2 regions of the Brevundimonas sp. FV2ps16 genome follow, and region 2 is predicted to be linked to the other one. Evidence: riboswitches for the same ligand, from Rfam matches in the RefSeq annotation. Region 2 holds a riboswitch; the other holds the start of a gene.
The links. Region 2 has a riboswitch for cobalamin ahead of ACW170_RS04385 (TonB-dependent receptor plug domain-containing protein). Riboswitches for the same ligand answer to the same signal wherever they lie in the genome.
Positions count from the first base shown of each region.

Region 1: linked by a shared signal. The riboswitch ahead of metE (5-methyltetrahydropteroyltriglutamate--homocysteine S-methyltransferase) and the one ahead of ACW170_RS04385 (TonB-dependent receptor plug domain-containing protein) in region 2 are both predicted to bind cobalamin.

Region 1 covers NZ_CM178728.1:1,998,492-2,008,360, forward strand. The annotation lists gene pdxH (pyridoxamine 5'-phosphate oxidase) at 1-262, shown strand, start outside; gene ACW170_RS09685 (carboxylesterase/lipase family protein) at 341-1,936, shown strand; gene ACW170_RS09690 (L,D-transpeptidase family protein) at 1,937-2,980, opposite strand; gene ACW170_RS09695 (hypothetical protein) at 2,984-3,145, opposite strand; gene ACW170_RS09700 (GNAT family N-acetyltransferase) at 3,326-4,486, shown strand; gene ACW170_RS09705 (transcriptional regulator) at 4,495-5,421, shown strand; gene ACW170_RS09710 (head GIN domain-containing protein) at 5,494-6,384, shown strand; gene ACW170_RS09715 (porin) at 6,518-7,270, opposite strand; cobalamin riboswitch at 7,522-7,722, shown strand; gene metE (5-methyltetrahydropteroyltriglutamate--homocysteine S-methyltransferase) at 7,833-9,869, shown strand, end outside.
Region 2 covers NZ_CM178728.1:924,890-934,758, forward strand. The annotation lists gene ACW170_RS04380 (aldo/keto reductase) at 50-970, shown strand; gene ACW170_RS04385 (TonB-dependent receptor plug domain-containing protein) at 954-2,771, opposite strand; cobalamin riboswitch at 2,921-3,103, opposite strand; gene mutS (DNA mismatch repair protein MutS) at 3,179-5,881, shown strand; gene ACW170_RS04395 (methyl-accepting chemotaxis protein) at 5,966-7,792, shown strand; gene lpdA (dihydrolipoyl dehydrogenase) at 7,898-9,304, opposite strand; gene ACW170_RS04405 (PAS domain-containing sensor histidine kinase) at 9,428-9,869, opposite strand, start outside.

The DNA of each region.
Region 1 (9,869 bases), 1.1 Mb from region 2:
CCGGGCCCGCGAAAGCCGGATCGGAGCCTGGGCCTCGGATCAGTCCCGACCACTCGACACGCGCGACACTCTTGAGGTCGCCGTGGCCCGCGAAACCGCGCGGTTCGAGGGGGTCGAGGTGCCGCGCCCTGAACACTGGACCGGCTGGCGCGTCGTGCCGCAAAGTGTGGAGTTCTGGCGCGACCGGCCCTTCCGTCTGCACGACCGGCTGCGCTTCACGCGCGACGGAGACGCCTGGACTCGCCAACGTCTCTGGCCTTGATGTCGCGGCCGCCAGGCGCGAACGAAACGCTCCGGCGTCGGCGGCGTTAAGCCCGTCTCGCCACGGCCAAGGTTTTCGATGCGTCTTCTCTCGCTGCTGTTCGCGTCCCTGCTGTTGGCCGCCTGCGTCACCCATCCCGGCAAGGTCGATCATGTCCGGTTCGCGCCGGACGCCGCACCTGTTCTGGCGACGACGGAAGCTGGAACCGTGCGGGGGGTCGAGGGGGCGGGCGTGCGCGCCTTTCTGGGCGTGCCGTTCGCCCAGGCTCCAGTGCGGGGCCTGCGTTGGCGGGCGCCACAGCCGGTCGAGCCTTGGACCGGCGTGCGCGATGCGACCCGGCTCGGTTCGGACTGCACCCAGGCCATCGGCCGCCAGGCCATTCTGGGCGGTGGCGGCGGGCTGGTCGTCGGATCCGAGGACTGCCTGTATCTGAACATCTACGCCCCAGCGGGAGAGACGACACAGCCACGACCGGTGATGGTCTATATCCCAGGTGGGGCCTTCACCATCGGGTCGGGGGCCAACTACGACGCGTCGAAACTGGCGGCCGAGCAAGGTCGGGTGGTCGTGACCCTGAACTACCGCCTCGGCGCCTTGGGCTGGCTGGCCCACCCGCAGTTCCAGGCGGCCGGCGAGGGGTTCGGCGGCAATTTCGGCCTGATGGATCAGCAGGCCGCCTTGCAATGGGTTCGCCGGAACATCGCGGCCTTCGGCGGCGACCCGGCGAATGTGACCCTGTTCGCCGAGAGCGCGGGGGCCTGGTCGGCCTGTTATCTGATGGCGTCGCCTGGGTCCGAAGGTCTGTATCAGCGCGTCATCCTGCAAAGCAGCGGCTGCCTGGAGCCGTCATCCCTCGTCAGTGCGCAGGATGCGGCGGCGTCGGGCCCCTTGTTTGCAGAACGCCTCGGCTGCACCGGCGCAGATCAGGTCGCCTGCCTCAAGGCCCTGCCGGCCTGGCGGCTGTCGCGCGCACCGTCCGTCAGGGCGGGGATCAACGGACCGGGGTCATGGGGACCGGTCCATACCGACGCGACGGTGCCCGAGAACCTGGCCCTGGCGATCCACGAAGGCCGGTTCACCCGCGTGCCCGTCATCGTCGGCACGAACCTGGACGAAGGGCGGCTGTTCGCCAATGAGGTCAAGGACATGGATCGCTACCAGAAAGAGACGATCTGGATGTACGGCGACGTAGGGCCGCGCGTGTTGGATCGCTATCCGGTCGGCCCCGACGGCCCGGCCTACGCCATCGCCGCCAACTTCACCGACCAGAGGTTCGCTTGTCCTTCACAGGCCCTGCGTCGCCAGCTGTCCCGCTATGTCCCGGTCTGGGGTTACGAATTCGCGGATCGTGGCGCGCCCTTCGTCCTGCCCGACTGGATCGTGGGGCTGGATCTCGGCGCCTATCATGCCAGCGAACTGGCCTATGTGTTCGGGACCAGCTGGGTGTTCGCCGATGTGAAGCGGTTCACGCCGGAGCAGAAGGCCTTGTCCGAGCGGATGCAGAGCTTTTGGGCCGGCTTTGGTCAAAGGGATTTTGGCCCCGACTGGCCCCGCGTCGAGGTTTCCGGGCCGGTACGGGTGTTCAGCCCCCACGGCGACAGGCTGGACGCCGACTTCTTCGACCGCCACCACTGCGACTTCTGGGACGGCACCGTCTTCGGCGCCGTCCAATAGTCAGAGAAACCGCACCGTCACACCCGGCTTGACCTTGTCGGCCAGGGTCCAGGCGTCCCAATTGGTCAGGCGCACGCAGCCGTGCGAGGCGGTCTTGCCCACCAGATGCGGGTCAGGCGTGCCGTGAATGCCGTAGCTGGGCTTGTTCAGGTCGATCCAGACCACGCCGACCGGATTGTTGGGCCCCGGCTTGACCACCACCTTGCTGTCCACGTCGCCGAAGCTGAGCTTGGACGGGTCATAGGTATAGTCGGGATTGCGGGCGACGCCGTTGACCTTGACCGTGCCGGTCGGCGTGGGGTTTTCGCCGCTGCCGATGGTGGCCGGGAAATAGGCGATCAGTTTGCCGTCGGCGTCGAAAGCCTTGACCGCCCCCTCGGCCTTGTCGACGTCGATATGATCCACCTCGGCGGGCAGGGGCGTGGTGTTCACCGCCGGAACCAGCAGGGCCTGCCCAGCCCGATTGAAATCCGCGCCGGGGTTCATGGCTCGCAGCAGGTTCTCGGTGACATGGAAGCGTTCCGCCAAGGCCTCCACGACATTGGCGTAGCCCATGAAGGACGCCTCGCTCTGCGCCTTCAGGTCCGTCGGAACTTGGCCCAGATACGGCCCGGCCAGATCCTGCTGCGTGATCCTGTAGGTCGAGGTCACGGCGCCGATGCCGGCCGCCCGTAGACGGCCCATTACGTCCGCGTCCAGCTCGCCCGTCGCCGGCAAACCCTGGGCTTTCTGAAACGCGGCGACCGCCTGGCGCATGTTGGATCCCGCCAGACCGTCGATGGCGCCGGGCGAAAAGCGCGCCCGTTCCAGCAGGATTTGGGCGCGGATCAGCGCGGGGTCGGGACGGGCGGGGTTTTGTGCGCTGGTCGGGGCGCCGTCGGGAGGCGGCGGCGAATAGGCGCTGTTCTCAATGGCGTCGCGAGACAGCGGGCCTTCGTTTCGCACCTCGGCGGTCGGCGCGGACGTTCGCTCTTCAGCCGGCGGCGAACAGGCCGCCAGACCTAGGACCAGCAGACTGGGGGCAAGGCAGATGAAGCGGTTCAAGTTTCAGTTCTCTTCGCCGGTTGCCGGGTCGGTCGCGGTTTCGCCGGAGTTGCTGGAGCCTTCTGCGCCCTTGGGTTCGGTGGCGGGGCGCGGTGGCTCGCCGTCCCGGTCGGGACGCAGGTTTTCGTTCTCGACCTTGCGGTTGTCTGGTCGGGCGTCGGTCATGTGCATGTCTCCAGCGAAGCAGGTCTCCGCCCTCAGCCAACGCATGCGAAGCCGCAGGGCTCCGCTTGATCAATGGTTTCAACGTCCGTTCACCATTCCGATGAACCGTACCGCAACGGGACGGGGTGCAGGGTCGCGTCTGGACCGGGCCTTGCTGCACAAGGCCCCATGAGGACGCGCATGCCCGAAACGCTACAGGTCGAGATCATCAAGGCGGAGGCGATGGACGCTGTCGCTATCGCCCTGTGGCGCGACTGGACGGCGACCAACCCGTCTCTGCAAAGCCCGTATTTCCGGTGGGACTATACGCAGATCGCGGCGCGGGTCTGCCCCGGCGCCGCGGTTGCGGTCTTTCGGCGCAGCGGCAGGATCGTCGGCTTTTTCCCGTATCAGAAGCGCGGCGGATCGGTGCAGCCGTTGGGCGCGCCGATGAACGACTATCACGGCGTGATCGCCGCCGAGGACGAGGTCATCACCCTGGAAGAGGTGGCGCATCTGCTGAAGGCGCGCCGGCTGAACGTGCCGGGATGGATCGGCGCCGGCGAGACGGGGCAGGCGCGCGAGACTGTGCAAGTCGCCATGCCGGAAACGGGCTTCGACGCCTGGTACGCCGAGCGCCGCTCGACCTTCGGCAAATACTTCAAGGACAAGGAGCGGGCGCGGCGCAGCCTGGAGAACGAACTGGGCCCAGTGCGGGTCGAACACGGCCTGCGGGATCCGGCCCTGCTGGATCATTTGATCGACCTGAAGGCGGCGCAGTACCGCCGCTCAGGGCTGCACGACATTTTCGCCTGTGGCTGGACCCGCGATCTGCTCCACGCCCTGATGGGGACGCCGACGTCTGATTTCGGCGCCTCGATGGCGGCCATGTACGCGGGCGAAAAACTGGTGGCGGTCGAGTTTTCCCTGCACGCCGGTCGTCACCATCATTTCTGGTTCCCGGTTTACGAGCCCAGCCTGTCGCGCTGCTCACCGGGGATTCTGTTGAGCATGGACACGATGCGGCTGGCGGCGGCGGACGGTTTCCGCGTCTTCGACTTCGGCTTCGAAGGCGAGAGCTACAAAAAGTATTTCGTCAACGCCCGGCAGACGGTGCGTGAGGCGGTGGTGATGCGGCCGGGCCTCGCCCAGGTTCTGGGTGAGGCGGCCGTCGGCGTGCTGGATCGGACCGGGACGCGCGGCGAGGCCTTGCGCGCGTCGCTGCGACGCCGCTGGTCCACCATTGAAGCCTGCGAGGCGTCTTCGGTAGGGCGTCTGCGCGGCGCGGCCGTCGCCGTCCGCTCGGCCGTTCACAAGGTCGCCGCCCGCAAGAGGACGCCGGCGCGCGTCGCTCACGTCTAGGCTTGAACATGAGCGCCCGCCGCACCCGCTATCCCGGCCCCGTCGCGGAGGCCCAGATCCATTCGCACAGCCTGGTCGATCAGGGCTTCGCCGAGGATGCGGCTCTGGCCGCTGTGCTGGATCGCTACCCGGCCGAACTGTTCGACATCAACCTGTACGACTACGACGACGCGGGCCAGGTGTCGCTGCGGACGGGCGCGCGCGGTGGTCTGTCGGGCGATGAATTGCTGGAGGCGATCAAACAGGGCCGCCTCTGGGTGAATTTGCGCGGGGTCGAGACCGGGTGGCCCGAGCTGTGGCAGGCGGCGATGACAGACTTTCGCGCGATCCAGGCGACCTATCGGGGTATGCGCGCCGTCCGCAACGCGGGCCAGTTGATCCTGTCGTCGCCGAAGGCGCGGGTGCCGTATCATTTCGACGCCGCCGGCGTGGTGCTGTTCCATCTGCGCGGTCGCAAGCGGCTGTTCGTCTATCCGGGCGACGAGGGGCATCTGCCCGAGCGCAACATGGAACAGGTCGTCGCCCGTCAGACGACCGAGGAACTGCCCTATAGGCTGGCATTCGAGAACGACGCCCAGGTGATGGATCTCAAGCCGGGCCGCGCCCTTACCTGGCCGCTGTACGCCCCGCACCGGGTAGAGAACCTCGACCGCTTCTGCGTCAGCCTGTCGATGGATTTCCAGACCTGGCCTTCGCGGTTCAGAAACGGGGCGCTGTTCACCAATGCGGTGATCCGCGGTCTGGGTGGGCGACCGCGCTTCACCGACCGTATGACCAACCCCGAACTGGCGGCTCGCTGGGCGGCGTCGCTGGCGCTGAAACGGGCGGGGGCGATGAAGAGTCGGATCGCCACCTTCCAGCGAGATTTCGAGCCTCGCCTTGGCGTCGCCGACGGCGCGGGGGCGCTGGCAGGCCCCGTTAATTCGAGTTCATGACCTCGAGTTAAAATGACTCGGGGCGACCGGGCGCGCACCCTTCTCTCGTAATCGGGAAAGGGAAGGCCGCACATGAAGACCGCATTGATCGCCGCCGCCGGAGTCTCCGCATTGATCGGATTGGCGGCCGCTGCGCCCGCCTCCGCCGGCGAGGTTGAGATCCGCAACGCCGTGGCGCGCGTGATCGTCATCGTCGAAGATCGTCAGGATGTCGGCGTCGAGGTGACGCAAGGCCGTTCGCGCCTGCCCGCCATCCAGGTGCGCCGTAACGGCCGCGACGTCGAGATCGACGGCGGGCTTCGCCGCAACGGCCTCTGGGGCCGAAGCGACGGCATACGTAACTGTAACTCGGGACGGTCGGACGCCGCCCAGCCGGGTCAGGGCGCCACCGTCGAGGTGCGGGATCTGGGTCGCATCCGTCTGGAGGACGCCCCCATGATCGTGGTGCGGACCCCCCGTAATGTGGACGTCAGCGCGGGCGGCGCCGTCTTCGGCTCCGTGGGACGCGGCGCGCGTTCTGTTGAACTCGACAGCGGCGGATGCGGGACTTGGACCATCGCCAATGTGGACGGCCCCCTCGAACTGAGCGTCGGCGGGTCAGGGTCGGTTCGCGCCGGCACGTCCCGTTCGCTCGAAGCCAACGTCGACGGATCGGGTTCGATCTCCGCCGGGGCGACCGGAAACCTCAAGACGGCGGTCGGTGGTTCCGGCAGCGTCGAGGTGGCCGGCGTCAACGGTCGCGGCGACGTCTCCATCGGCGGTTCGGGGGGCGTCAACATCCGGCAGGGCCGAATGGACAAGCTGTCGGTGGCCATCGGCGGCTCTGGCGACGTCCGTTTCGGCGGAACCACGCGAGACCTCAGCGTCGCCATCGCGGGATCGGGCGATGTCCGCGTCGCCGCCGCGACCGGCGCTGTGTCCCGCTCCATCGTCGGATCCGGAACGGTTCATATCGGGCGTTAAGACCCGTCTCTCGCCGCGAGAGGAAAGGCCCCCGGTCGTGGAACCCCGGGGGCCTTTTTCGTGTCCGAAGCAAAGAAAATGCCCCGGCGGATCGCTCCGCCGGGGCCTCTGCTTTCAGGAAAACCTGAAGGGCTTAGAAGGCGCCCAGGACGCTCGTGATCGACGAGACGTTCAGGCCGGCGCCGGCGCGGTCACGCGCTTGCAGACCGCCGCCGAAGCTGTAGCGCAGGCCCAGCGACCAGGTGTCGACGTCGATCGAGTCGACGTCGGCGCGGGTGTAGGAAGCGCCGACCGAGAACGGGGTGTTCTCGATTTCGTACTCGGCGCCCACGCCGTAGGTCCAGGCGTCCACGTCGCCGCCGGTGACGTCGACGTTGTTGTAGCTGACGCCGGCGTTCAGGCGCAGGTTCGGCATGACGTAGAAGGCGGCGTCGCCGCCGACGGTCCAGATGTCGGCGTCGACATCGTCAGCCGTGGTGTAGGCGACCAGGCCGGTCAGGGTCGCGTTGGACAGGTACTTCTGGGCTTCGGCGCCGACGGTCCAGACGGGATCGTTGCCCGAACCGATGTCGTTGGCGGCGACGAAGGCGCCGGCGCGGACGTCTGCGGTCCACATCTTGGTCAGGTGGGCGGCGGCGACGCCGGTGACGTCTTCTTCACCAAAGGCCTTGGTGTAGTCGACGGCGCCGTTCAGGGTCACGGTCCAGTCAGCGGCCGGCAGGGCGACGGCGCCGTCCACGGTCCAGACGTCGGCGTCGACGTCATTGCCTGCGACCTCGATCGAAGGATTGGAGTAGGTCACGCCGACCGAGCCGATGGCGTCTTGGGCGAAGGCCGGGGCGGCGAACAGGGCGGCGGCGGCCGTGGCGAGGAGGATCGTCTTCATTTTCTTTTGTCCTTAGCGGTCTCGACCCGGATGGGGGTCCGGGGAGGGCGGCTGCTATCAGGACGCGGCCAAGCTGAGCGTTAAATCGCCGTTATATAAGTGTCTTGAAACTGCCATGTGGCCCATCTGCCACGCCTTGTGGCTGCAATGTGTCAGGGGTGCGCGTATCTCGAGGCAAAGGGTTAAGATCGAGCAATCACATAATCATATAAGCATATCCTTATATGTATTGACGAAGCTGGGTTTATGCCGTTCTTTGCATCCGTCGTGGTCTCTGTGCGTCGTTTGGCGCCCAGAGCTAAGAGGGAAGTCGGTGTGAAACCGGCGCTGCCCCCGCAACTGTAAGCGGCGAGTCGAGGGTCCATCTCGTGTCACTGGCGTCCGCGCCGGGAAGGCCGGATCCGAGGCGTCGACCCGTGAGCCAGGAGACCTGCCCCGACAGATAACGTCCTCCGGCGGGGTGTCCGGTCAGGCCGCATGCGCGCCGCCGGACCCTGCACGTCCGCGTCGGCGTCCGCGCGACCCTGTCCGAAACCTGGCCACAACACAGGTTTCGAACGTCATGACCCGCCACACCGTCCAGGTCGCCACCCTCGGCTTTCCCCGCATCGGCCCCAAGAGAGAACTGAAGACCGCGCTTGAGTCTCATTGGGCCGGCAAGACCGACGCCGATGCCCTCCTGTCCACTGCTGCCGAGCTCCGCGGCCTGACCTGGGCGCGACAGCGCGACCTGGGGGCCGACATCGTGCCTTCCAACGACTTCTCTCTTTATGATCAAGTGCTCGACCTGACCGCCATGGTCGGGGCGGTGCCGCCCGCCTACGGCTGGAGCGGGGATCGGGTCGATCTGGCCACCTATTTCGCCATGGCCCGCGGCTCGCGCGGCGACGACGAGGTCTGCGCACACGGCCATGTCCATGCGAGCGGCGAGGGGACGCCGGCGATGGAGATGACCAAATGGTTCGACACCAACTACCATTATCTCGCGCCCGAGTTCACGGCTGACCAGCTGTTCCGCCTGGGCTCGACCAAGGCGCTGGACGAGTATCTGGAGGCCAAGGCCCAGGGGATAGAGACCCGGCCGGTGCTGCTGGGGCCGGTCAGCTATCTGCTGTTGGGCAAGACGCGGGGCGAGGCGTTCGACGTGCTCAGCCTGCTGCCACGCCTGCTGCCGGTCTATGCGGAGGTGCTGCGGTCGTTGGCCCGCGCGGGCGCCACCTGGGTCCAGATGGACGAACCCTGCTTGGTCACCGACCTGAGCGACGAGGCGAAGGCCGCCTATGACCATGCCTACCGCGTGCTGGCCGATGTCACGCCGCCGATCAAACTGATGCTGACCTCCTATTTCGGGGCCTTGGGCGACAATCTGGAGACGACGCTGCGTCTGCCGGTTCACGGCCTGCACATCGATCTGATCCGGGCGCCGGAGCAACTGGCGCAAGTCGCATCGGCGACGCGGGTCGATCAGGTGCTTTCGTTGGGCGTCATCGACGGCCGCAATGTCTGGAAGGCCGATCTCAACGCCGTGCTCGACAAGGTCGAGCCTTTGGTCGCTGCGGGACGTAAGGTGGTGATCGCCCCGTCCTGCTCCTTGCTGCACACGCCGATCGATTTGGAACGCGAGACTGCCCTCGATCCCGAGATCAAGGACTGGCTGGCCTTCGCCGTTCAGAAGGTTGGCGAGCTGGCGACCCTGGCGCGGGCGTTGAACGAAGGACGCGCTGCGGTAAAGGCGGCGCTGGACGCCTCGACCGCTTCCGTCGCCTCGCGTCGCACCTCGCCCCGTATCAATGATCCGAAGGTTCAGGCTCGTGCGGCGGATGCCGACCAGGCCCTGGCGCGCCGGACCTCCTGCTTCGAAATCCGTCGCCAGGTCCAGCAGCGGCGTCTGAACCTGCCCGCCTATCCGACCACCACGATCGGCTCCTTCCCCCAGACGGCCGAAGTCCGCAAAGCCCGCGCCGACCACGGCAAGGGCGTCATCGACGATGCGGCCTACGCCCAATTCCTGCGTGAAGAGACGGCGCGGACGGTGAAATGGCAGGAGGAGCTAGGCCTGGACGTGCTGGTCCACGGCGAGTTCGAGCGCAACGACATGGTCCAGTATTTCGGCGAGCAGCTGTCGGGGTTTGTCTTCACCAAGGCCGCCTGGGTGCAATCCTATGGCTCACGCTGCGTCCGCCCGCCGATCATCTACGGCGACGTATCGCGGCCCAAGCCGATGACGGTGGAATGGTGGCGCTACGCTCAATCCCTGACCGACCGCCCGATGAAAGGCATGCTGACCGGCCCAGTGACCATCCTGAACTGGTCCTTCGTGCGTGACGACCAACCGCGCAGCACCACCTGCCGCCAGATCGCCTTTGCCATCCGCGACGAAGTGACGGACCTGGAGACGGCCGGGGCGGCCGTGATCCAGATCGACGAGGCGGCCCTGCGCGAGGGCCTGCCCCTGCGCCGCGCCGACTGGGCGGCGTACCTGGAATGGGCGGTGGAGAGCTTCCGCGTCACGGCCTCGGGCGTCCGGGACGAAACCCAGATTCACACCCACATGTGCTATTCCGAGTTCAACGACATCATCCAGTCCATCGGGGCGATG
Region 2 (9,869 bases):
GTAACCTCTCGCTCAGCCTCCCTTAAGTATTGGGGGGCAAGATGGGAATGTGACGCATTCCTCCGCCACCCCTTCGGCGCCCTCGCCCATTGATCGCCTGGCTCTCGCCGTGGTGACCGAGCCTCAGCGCCCGCTCAATTCCCTGATGAACAGCCAGACGGGCGCGCGCGAAGACGCGATGCGCTTCCTGCTGCAGACCGGATCCGACGCCGGCGTGCGGATGATCGCGACCCGTCCCGTCGGCGACGGCGAACGCCTGCTCGGCCAGGCCTGGCCCTTCCCCTCGCCCTTCCGTGTGACGGTTCGCACCGTGTCCCTGAATGAAGGCCTGGACCGGGTCGAAGCCCGGGCGCGCCGGTCGCTGGAACGACTGGGCCTGCCGCGCGGCGAGGCCTTGCTGGTCGACAACGCGGCCGATCTGGCCGGCGCCGAAGGCCGCGCCCTGTGGGATCGTCTTCAATCCTTGAAGGATCGCGGCCTGTTCCGCAGCATCGGCTTCTGCGCCACGATCGAGGACGGGCCCGCCCTGCTGGCGCGACGCCTCGAGGCCGATGTGGTTCAGGTCTCTTGCAATCTTCTGGATCAGCGCGCCGCTGCGGAAGGGGTTCTGGACGAGCTCAAATCCGTCGGCGCTCAGGTTCATCTGGCCTCCGTCTTCGCCGGGGGCCTGCTGTTCGCCGGCGGGGACGACCTGCCGCCGCATCTGGCCGACTACGCCCAGGTCCTGTCGCGCACGCGTCGGCGCCTGGCGGAACGGCGTTGCGACCCGATGCAGGCGGCCCTGGCCTACGCGTTTTCACTGAAGGCTGTGGATCGCGTGGTGGCCAGCGTCGCCTCGGCCGCCGAGCTGCGCGCTATTCTGGCCGCCGCCCATGCGCCCAGCCCCGATCTGAACTGGTCGGAACTGGCGCTCGAGGCGCCGGCGGCCTTCGCCGCCGACGCCCGCGCGCGCATCAGTAGCGCAGCCTGACCCCGACATAGGCCGACCGACCGGGCTCGCCGTAGCCCAGCACCTGCTGATACCGCTCGTCGGCCAGGTTCTCGACCCGGGCCGTCAGGGCGACCTGGTCCGTCAGCTGATAGGCCGCGTTCAGGTTGGCGGTGACGAAGCTGTCGCGCACGCCGCCGGAATCATCCTGGTCGCCCTCGGCGCGGACGGTCAGGGCGCCCGAAAGCCGATCCCCCGTCCAGCCCAGGGTCGCCGAACCGGCGTGTTCCGGCACGCGCAGCAGGCGGGCGCCCGTCGTGCGGTCCTCGGCGTCGGTCCAGGCATAGGCCAGGGTCAGATCGAAACCGGCGACGAGCCGGGCGCGGCCTTCCAGCTCGATCCCGTCCGACCGGGTCTTGGCCACATTGATGTAGCGACCGGCGGAATAGGTGATCTGATCGTCCACGTTCAGGCGATAAGCGGTCGCGCGACCGTCGAAACGGCCATCGGCCGAGGCCCAACCCAGAGCGATCTCGACGCTGTCAGCCGTTTCCGGCTTCAGTTCCGGCCAGGGCAGGGGCGCGTAGCAGTAGTCGCAGACGGCCTGGCTGACGGTCGGGGCCTTGAAACCCGTGCCATAGGCGCCGGACAGGATGAAGCCGCCGGCCAGATCATAGGCCGCCGAAATCCGACCGGTGGTCTTTGAGCCGAAATCATCAGTGTCGTCGAAACGCAGGCCGCCGGTCAGGTTCAGGGCGCCGATATCGTATTGGGCCACGCCGAAGACCGAGGTCGTCGCCAGGTCACGCGCCTCGCCCGAAGACAGGTCGGCCGAGGATTCATCGCGTTCAGCGCCGAAGGCGTAGGTCACGCCCCGTGCCGCGCCGTCCGCCTGCCAGCGATAGGCCTGCCGGTCGCCGCTGAAGGTGGAGCCGAAGCCGCCGCTGTAGGAGGTGCGTTCGATGTCGGAGGCCGAGACGCTGAACTGGTGCTTCAGGCCCAGGGCCGTCAGGCTGGCGCGGCCGAAGCCGGACCATTGTTCCGACTCCTGAGTGTCGTCGGTGTCGGCCAGGGCGTAGGTCGGGGCCGGGAAGCCGTCCAGATCGGCCTCGCTCTTGGACCAGCGGGCCGATCCGTCGAACTTGACCGTGTCGGAGACAACATAGCGCCCCTTCAGACCGACGGTGGTGTTGGTGAAGCCGTCGGCCTCGGGATTGCCGTCGGCCTCGTCGGCGGCGGAAATGCCGTCGGTGTCGAAGTGCGAAACATAGGCGCTGACGGCATAGGTCTCATTGGCGACGCCGGCGGCCAGGCGACCGCGCACGGTGTCGAAACTGCCGGCCTCGGCCTCGGCGCGCAGGCCGTCGATCTCCTTGGTGGTGAAGGCGATCACGCCGCCGATGGCGTCAGATCCCCACAGCGACGACTGCGGGCCCGACAGGACCTCAATCCGGGCGACGTCGCCCAGGTCGAAGCCGGAGAAATCATAGGCGCCATTGATCTCGGCCGGGTCGTTGACCGAGACGCCGTCGACCAGAACCAGGGTCTTGCCCGGCGTGGCGCCGCGCATGCGGACCTGGGCGACGCCTCCAAAGGCCCCTGAACGCGTCACGGACAGGCCGGGGACGTCCGACAGGATGTCGGCGGCGAAGACGGCGCCGCGCTGTTCGATGGTGTTGGAGTCGATGACGCGTGCGCCGGGCGTGTCGGCGACGATGGCGGGCAGGCGGGTGGCGGTGACGACGACGTCGTCGAGCCGGGGCGCGTCGTCGGCCGCAAGGGCGGGCGCGGCCCAGATAGAGGCGGACAGAGCCGCCGTAGACATAAGAATGGAGCGCTTCATTGAGCGAGAATCCCCGATGTCGGCTCCGCGAGTGCGCGCGAGGAACCGGTATGAGCGAGCCGATCCGCCGGGCCTGAAGGGTCCGGACGGCGCAAGATCGGGTCGCTACGACGAGAATCCCCGCGCCTCTGTCTGGTCCCGGACAGCGGACGAGCGACATTAGGCGGCCAGGTCTCCTGGCTTGCGGGTCATAAACCGCCGTCCTCGCCTTCCCAGTCACCCAGTGGCGCCGGGGTGAAGAACCCCGGACGGACGACGCTCTCGCCGCCTACAGTTGCGGGCACAGCCACGGCGTCTCACCGTGTTCCCTTAACCGCCTGACGGGCCTATCGCAGGGGCGACAAGCCTGTGCAAGGGCGGCTTAACGGGCTTGAGCGGTCGGCTGTGATCCGTCACCCTGACAGCACATGAACGCGCCCGCTTTCCCGCCCCCCGAACATTCGCCCGAAGTCGCCGCCTCGCTGGAAGGGGCGACGCCCTTCATGGCGCAGTATCTGACGGCCAAGGCCGGACAGCCGGACGCCATACTCTTCTTCCGCATGGGGGATTTCTACGAACTGTTCTTCAAGGACGCCGAGGTGGCGGCGGCGGCCCTGGGCATCACCCTGACCAAGCGGGGCAAGCACCAGGGCGAGGACATCCCCATGGCCGGTGTGCCGGTCCACGCCATGGAGGGCTATCTGGCCCGGCTGATCCGCCTGGGCCACAAGGTCGCCATCTGCGAACAGCTGGAAGATCCGGCCGAGGCCAAGAAGCGCGGCGGCAAGGCCGTGGTCCATCGCGGCGTGGTGCGGGTGGTGACGCCGGGAACCCTGACCGAGGACAGTCTGCTGGACGCGCGCGGCGCCAACCGGCTGGCGGCGGTCGCGGTGCGCAAGGGCCGGGCGGCCGTGGCGGTGGTGGAGCTGTCGTCTGGGGCCGTGGACAGCGTCGCCTGTGCGCTGGAGGATCTGGGCGCGGCGCTCGCCGCGTTTCGGCCGTCCGAGGTTCTGGTCACGGACCGGATGTATTCGGACCCGACGACGCGGGACGCCCTGGACGGGTCCGGCGGCGTGGTTCAGGCTCTGGCGAGCGCCATCGCCGAACCCCAGGCGGCGCGGGTCCGCGTCGAACGGCTGTACGGGGTTGCGGCCCTGGACGGTTTCGGCGCCTTCGAGGAGGCCGAGGTCTCGGCTCTGGGCCTGATCGCCGCCTATCTGGAGACGACCCAAGCGGGCAAGGTTCCAGCCCTGGCCCCGCCGCGCCGTCTGGGCGAGAGCGGCTTTCTGGCCATTGACCCCGCCACCCGGGCCAGTCTGGAGATCGACCGGACGCAGAGGGGTGAGCGCGAAGGCTCGCTGCTGGCCTGTATCGACCGCACCGTCACCTCGGGCGGGGCTCGGGCCCTGGCGGAACGGATCGCCCGGCCGCTGCGCGATCCGCTGGCGATCAACGAACAGCTCGACGCGGTCGAATGGCTGCTGGAGCGGCGCGCCCTGCGGCGCGATCTGCGCGACGGCCTGAAGGCTTCGGCCGATGTGGCGCGGGCGGTCGGGCGGCTGGCGCTGGGACGCGGGGGACCGCGCGACCTGGCGGCGGTGCGCGTGGGCCTGTCGATTGCGGAGGGGATCGCGGGCCTGTTCATCGGCCAGGTGGATCCGATCACGGGTCAGCCCCGCCGCATCGCCTTGGCCCTGGACCGGCTCACCCTGTCGCCCGAAGTGTCGCGGCTGAAGGCCGATCTGATCGACGGCCTGGTGGACGAGCCGTCGCATCTGGCGCGCGACGGCGGCTTTGTGCGCCCCGACTATCGCCCCGAACTGGACGCCGCCCGCACCCTGCGCGACGACAGCCGACGGGTGGTCGCCGATCTGGAGGCCCGCGCCGTCGCCGAATCCGGCGTGGGCTTCAAGGTCAAGCACAACGCCGTCCTGGGCTATTTCCTGGAGACCTCGGCCAAGGCGGCGGAAGGCTTGCTTAGGGCCGGGCCGGACAGCCCCTTCATCCACCGCCAGACCCTGGCCAGCCAGGTGCGGTTCACCACCGTCGAACTGTCGGAGCTGGACGCCAAGATCAGCCAGGCCGGCCATCGCGCCCTGGCCATCGAGGCCGAGATCTTCGAGACCTGGCGGCGCGAGGTCGCCCGTCTGGCCCAGCCGCTGCAGGCGGTCGCCGAAGCCCTGGCCGAACTGGACGCCCACGCGGCCCTGGCCGAATGGGCGCAAGAAGTCGGGGCGACCCGGCCGGTGGTGGACGACAGCCTGGTCTTTTCCGTCGAGGCCGGGCGGCATCCGGTGGTCGAGGCGGCGGTCAAGGCCGCAGGCGACCCCTATACGCCCAATAATGCACGGCTGGACGGGTCAGGGTCGGATTGCGCGCGCCTGGCCATCGTCACCGGGCCGAACATGGCGGGCAAGTCGACCTTCCTGCGCCAGAACGCGCTTCTGGTGATCCTGGCTCAGGCCGGGGCCTTCGTTCCGGCGCGGTCGATGCGGCTAGGCGCCGTCGATCGGCTGTTCAGCCGCGTCGGGGCCGGAGACGATCTGGCGCGCGGCCGCTCCACCTTCATGATGGAGATGGTCGAGACCGCCGCCATCCTGACCCAGGCCACGCCGCGCAGTTTCGTGGTCCTGGACGAGATCGGCCGGGGCACGGCGACCTATGACGGCCTGGCCATCGCCTGGGCCACGGCCGAGGCCCTGCACGACGTCAATCGCGCCCGCACCCTGTTCGCCACCCACTATCATGAGCTGGCCCAGCTGGAGACACGGCTGGACCACGTCTGCAACCTGTCCATGACGGCCAAGGAATGGAATGGGGATCTGGTCTTCCTGCACGAGGCGGCGCCGGGGGCGGCGGACCGGTCCTATGGGGTGCAGGTGGCCAAGCTGGCCGGAGTGCCGCTGGCGGTGGTGGCGCGGGCGAAGTCGGTGCTGGAGCGGCTAGAGGGCGAGAAGGCCGCCACTGCGCGGCTGGACGATCTGCCCCTGTTCGCAGTCGCCGAGCCGGAGCCGGCGCGCGGTCCCTCAAAGCTAGAGACGGCCTTGAAAGCGGTTGATCCCGACGCTTTGACGCCGCGCGACGCGCTGGAAATCCTCTACGGGCTGAGGAGCCTGATGAATTCCGCGTAAGGACTAATACTTATCGATTAGAAATCTTAACCCTGTTGGCGGAAGGTCGGTCCTAAGTTAGGTTACACCTGCGTGGATTCGACCATGAAACTCAGCGCGCTCTCCCTTTCGGCCAAGACGGCCTTGATGGTCATTGCCGCCCTCGGCGCCCTGACGCTTGTCCTGATAGCTGTGTCCGCAGTGCTGTTGACCCGCGACGCCGAAGCCCGCGCTGCTGAGCGGCAAGAAGCCAATATGCGCGTCGCCTGGGACGTCCTGGCCGATTATGGCGACGGCTTCTCGGCGCGGGACGGCAAACTCTATGTCGGATCGACGCCGATGAACGACTTCGTGGAGCCGGTGGATCGGATCAAGGCTCTGGTCGGCGGCACGGCCACCGTCTTCCTGAATGATCTGCGTGTCACCACCAATGTGGTCAAGGACGATGGATCGCGCGCCGTCGGCACCAAGCTGAAGCCGGGCCCCGTCTATGACGCCGTACTGAAATCCGGCAAACCCTATCGCGGCCAGACCGAAATCCTCGGCAAACCCTATTTCGTCGCCTACGACCCGATCAAGAACGCCGCCGGCCAGACCATTGGCGTGCTGTACGTCGGCATACCCAAGGTCGATTTCATGGCCTCGGTGAACCAGGTGATCATCGCCCTGTTCGTCTGCGGCCTGGTCGCCGCCCTGCTCGTGGTAGGGGCCTGCCTGGTTGTTTCGCGCCGGATGTTCTCGCCGCTGAAGGCCCTGTGCGAGCGCATGGAAGCCCTGCGTCAGGGCCGCACCGATTTCGACGCCCCCTGGGTCTCGCGCGGCGACGACATCGGCCAGATCTCCCGCGCGGTCATCGCCTTCCGCGACGCCGCCGTCCGCCAGAAAGAGGGCGAGGCCGAGACCGAGGCCATGCGCGAGACCGCCCGCGCCACCCGCGTCGCCGGCGAAGCCGAGCGTGAGCGCCTGGCCGAAGAGGACGCACTGGTGGTCGAGGCCCTGGGCGACGGGCTTGCGGCCCTAGCGCGCGGCGACCTGAACCACCGCATCACCGCCACCTTCGCCGAGCGCAGCCGCAAGCTGAAGGACGACTACAACGCCGCCGTCGACACCCTGGCGGGAACCATGGGCGACATCATCGAACTGGTCGGCGCCATGCGGGCGGGAACCACGGAGGTGTCAGGCGCCACCGACGACCTGTCGCGCCGTACCGAACGCCAGGCCGCCGCCCTGGAACAGACCGCCGCCGCCCTGGACCAGATCACAGTCACCGTTCGCAAGACGGCCGAGGGCGCCCAGTCCGCCGCCGAAATCACGGCCCAGGCCCGTGGCGGGGCCGGCGCGCGCGAACAGATCATCGCCGACACCACCGCCGCCATGGGCGAGATCGAGGCGACCTCGGGCCGGATCAGCGAAATCATCGGCGTGATCGACGAGATCGCCTTCCAGACCAATCTGCTGGCGCTGAACGCAGGCGTCGAGGCGGCCCGCGCGGGCGAGGCGGGTCGCGGATTCGCCGTGGTGGCGTCGGAAGTGCGCGCCCTGGCGCAACGTTCGGCCGACGCCGCGCGCGAGATCAAGGGCCTGATCGCGGCCTCCAGCGCCAGCGTCGGCGAAGGCGCCCGGCTGGTGTCCCAGACCGGCGGCGCCCTGACCGCCCTGATCAGCCAGGTGGCCGAGATCAACCAGCTGGCGAGCGAGATCGCCGCCTCGGCCAAGGAACAGGCCGTCGGCCTGGCCGAGATCAACGTCGCCGTGAACCAGATGGACCAGACCACCCAGCAGAACGCGGCCATGGTCGAACAGACCACCGCCGCCAACCAGGCGCTGAGCCAGGAGGCCGAGAAGCTGGCCGAACTGGTGTCGCGGTTCCGCATCGGCGAGGCCGCGCGCGGCGGTCATGCGCAGGACGACCAGACGTCCTGGGCCGCCTAGTCCCTATCCGCCCAGACCCAAGCAAAAGGCCCGCCCGGCGAACACCGGGCGGGCCTCTTTCATTCAGAAGCCTGGCATTTCAGACGCCTGGGAAGTCGCGCCTGATCAGGCCTGCATCATCCAGCCTTCGACATCCATGGCGGCCTGACGCACGGCTTCCGAACGGGTCGGGTGGGCGTGGCAGGTGCGGGCGATGTCTTCCGAGGCGCCGCCGAAGCTCATGGTGATGGCGGCCTCGTGGATCATTTCGCCGGCCTGCGGACCCATGATGTGGACGCCCAACACCTTGTCGGTGGCGGCGTCGGCCAGGACCTTGGCGAAGCCGTCGGTCTCATGGTTGATCTTGGCGCGGCTGTTGGCGGTGAAGGGGAATTTGCCCTTCTTGTAGGCGACGCCGGCGGCCTTCAGCTGTTCCTCGGTCTGACCGACCCAGGCCACTTCGGGGAAGGTGTAGACCACGCTGGGGACCAGGGCGTAGTCGACGTGGCCGTATTTGCCGGCGATGGTGTCGATCACGGCCACGGCGTCCTCTTCCGCCTTGTGCGCCAGCATCGGGCCGTGGGTCACGTCGCCGATCACCCAGACGCCATCCGCCACCTTGAAGTGGTCATGGTCGATGAAGCCGCGCTTGTCCGGGGTGACGCCGACGCTCTCCAGACCCAGGCCCTCGGTGTAGGGGCGGCGGCCGATGGCGACCAGGACGACGTCGCCCTTGAGGGTTTCAGCGGCGCCGCCGGCCGACGGCTCGACCGTCAGCTCGACCCCGTCCTTGACCGACTTGGCGGCCGTGACCTTGGCGCCCAGTTTGAAGACCATGCCCTGTTTGGTCAGGGTGCGCTGGAAGGCGGTGGCGACCTCGGTGTCCATCCCGGGGGTGATCCGGTCCAGGAATTCAACGACGGTGACCTCGGCGCCCAGTCGACGCCAAACCGAGCCCAGCTCCAGGCCGATGATGCCGGCGCCGACCACGATCAGCTTCTTGGGCACCGCCGGCAGGGACAGGGCGCCGGTGGAATCGATCACCTTGCCGTCCTCGAAGGCGACGCCGGGCAGGGGGGTGGGTTCAGAGCCGGTGGCGATGACGATGTTCTTGGCGTCGAGGGTCTGGACCGAACCGTCGGCGGCGGTGACTTCGACCTTGCCTTTAGCGACGATCTTGCCGCGGCCCTTGATCCAGTCGGCCTTGTTCTTCTTGAACAGGAACTCGATCCCCTTGGTCAGGGCGGTGACGCTGTCGTCCTTGGCCTTGTGCATCTGGTCCAGGTTCAGCTTGGGCTGGACCTCGATGCCGATCTTGGCGAATTCGCTGTTGGCGGCGTTCCACATTTCCGAGGCGTGGAGCAGGGCCTTGGACGGCATGCAGCCGACGTTCAGGCAGGTGCCCCCCAGGGTGGCGCGCATCTCGACACAGGCGACCTTCAGGCCCAGCTGGCCGGCGCGGATCGCGGCGTTATAGCCGCCGGGCCCTCCGCCGATGATGACGACGTCGTAGGGAACGGGGGCTTCGGCCATGATATCCTCTGGTCTTCTGGCGCGTGGGGGCAGGCGGGCGGACACTAGCGCCGACCCGGCAAGGGTCAACCACCGCGCATCATATGGGGCCTAGGAATCGACCTTTGCAGGGGGCGGCGGCGCTCAGGACGCGGTTTCTGTGGCCGTTTCGTCCGTGGAAGGCCGGTTTTCGACCCGTTCCGCGTCGGCGCCTGGCGCCGAAGGCAGGGTGACGGAGACTTCCGCGCCTTCGCCTGGGGTGCTGTCGATGGCCAGAACGCCTTCGGACTGCCGGGCGAAGGCGAAAGCCTGCGACAGGCCCAGGCCTGCGGCGTCCGCCCGGGTGGTGAAGAAGGGCTCCGCCGCGCGTCTTACGGTGTCGGCGTCCATGCCCGGGCCGGAATCGCGAACGCTCAGCCTCAGGCCGCCGTCCGCAAGGACCGCCAGACGAACCGCGACCGAGCCTGCACCGTTCGAGGCTTCGACCGCGTTTCGGGTCAGGGCCAGAACGGCGGCCTCGAAGGCCGCAGGGTCGATCCGGGCGAAGGCGGGCTGGGCCGGGGTCTCGATCATCAGGTCGATGGCC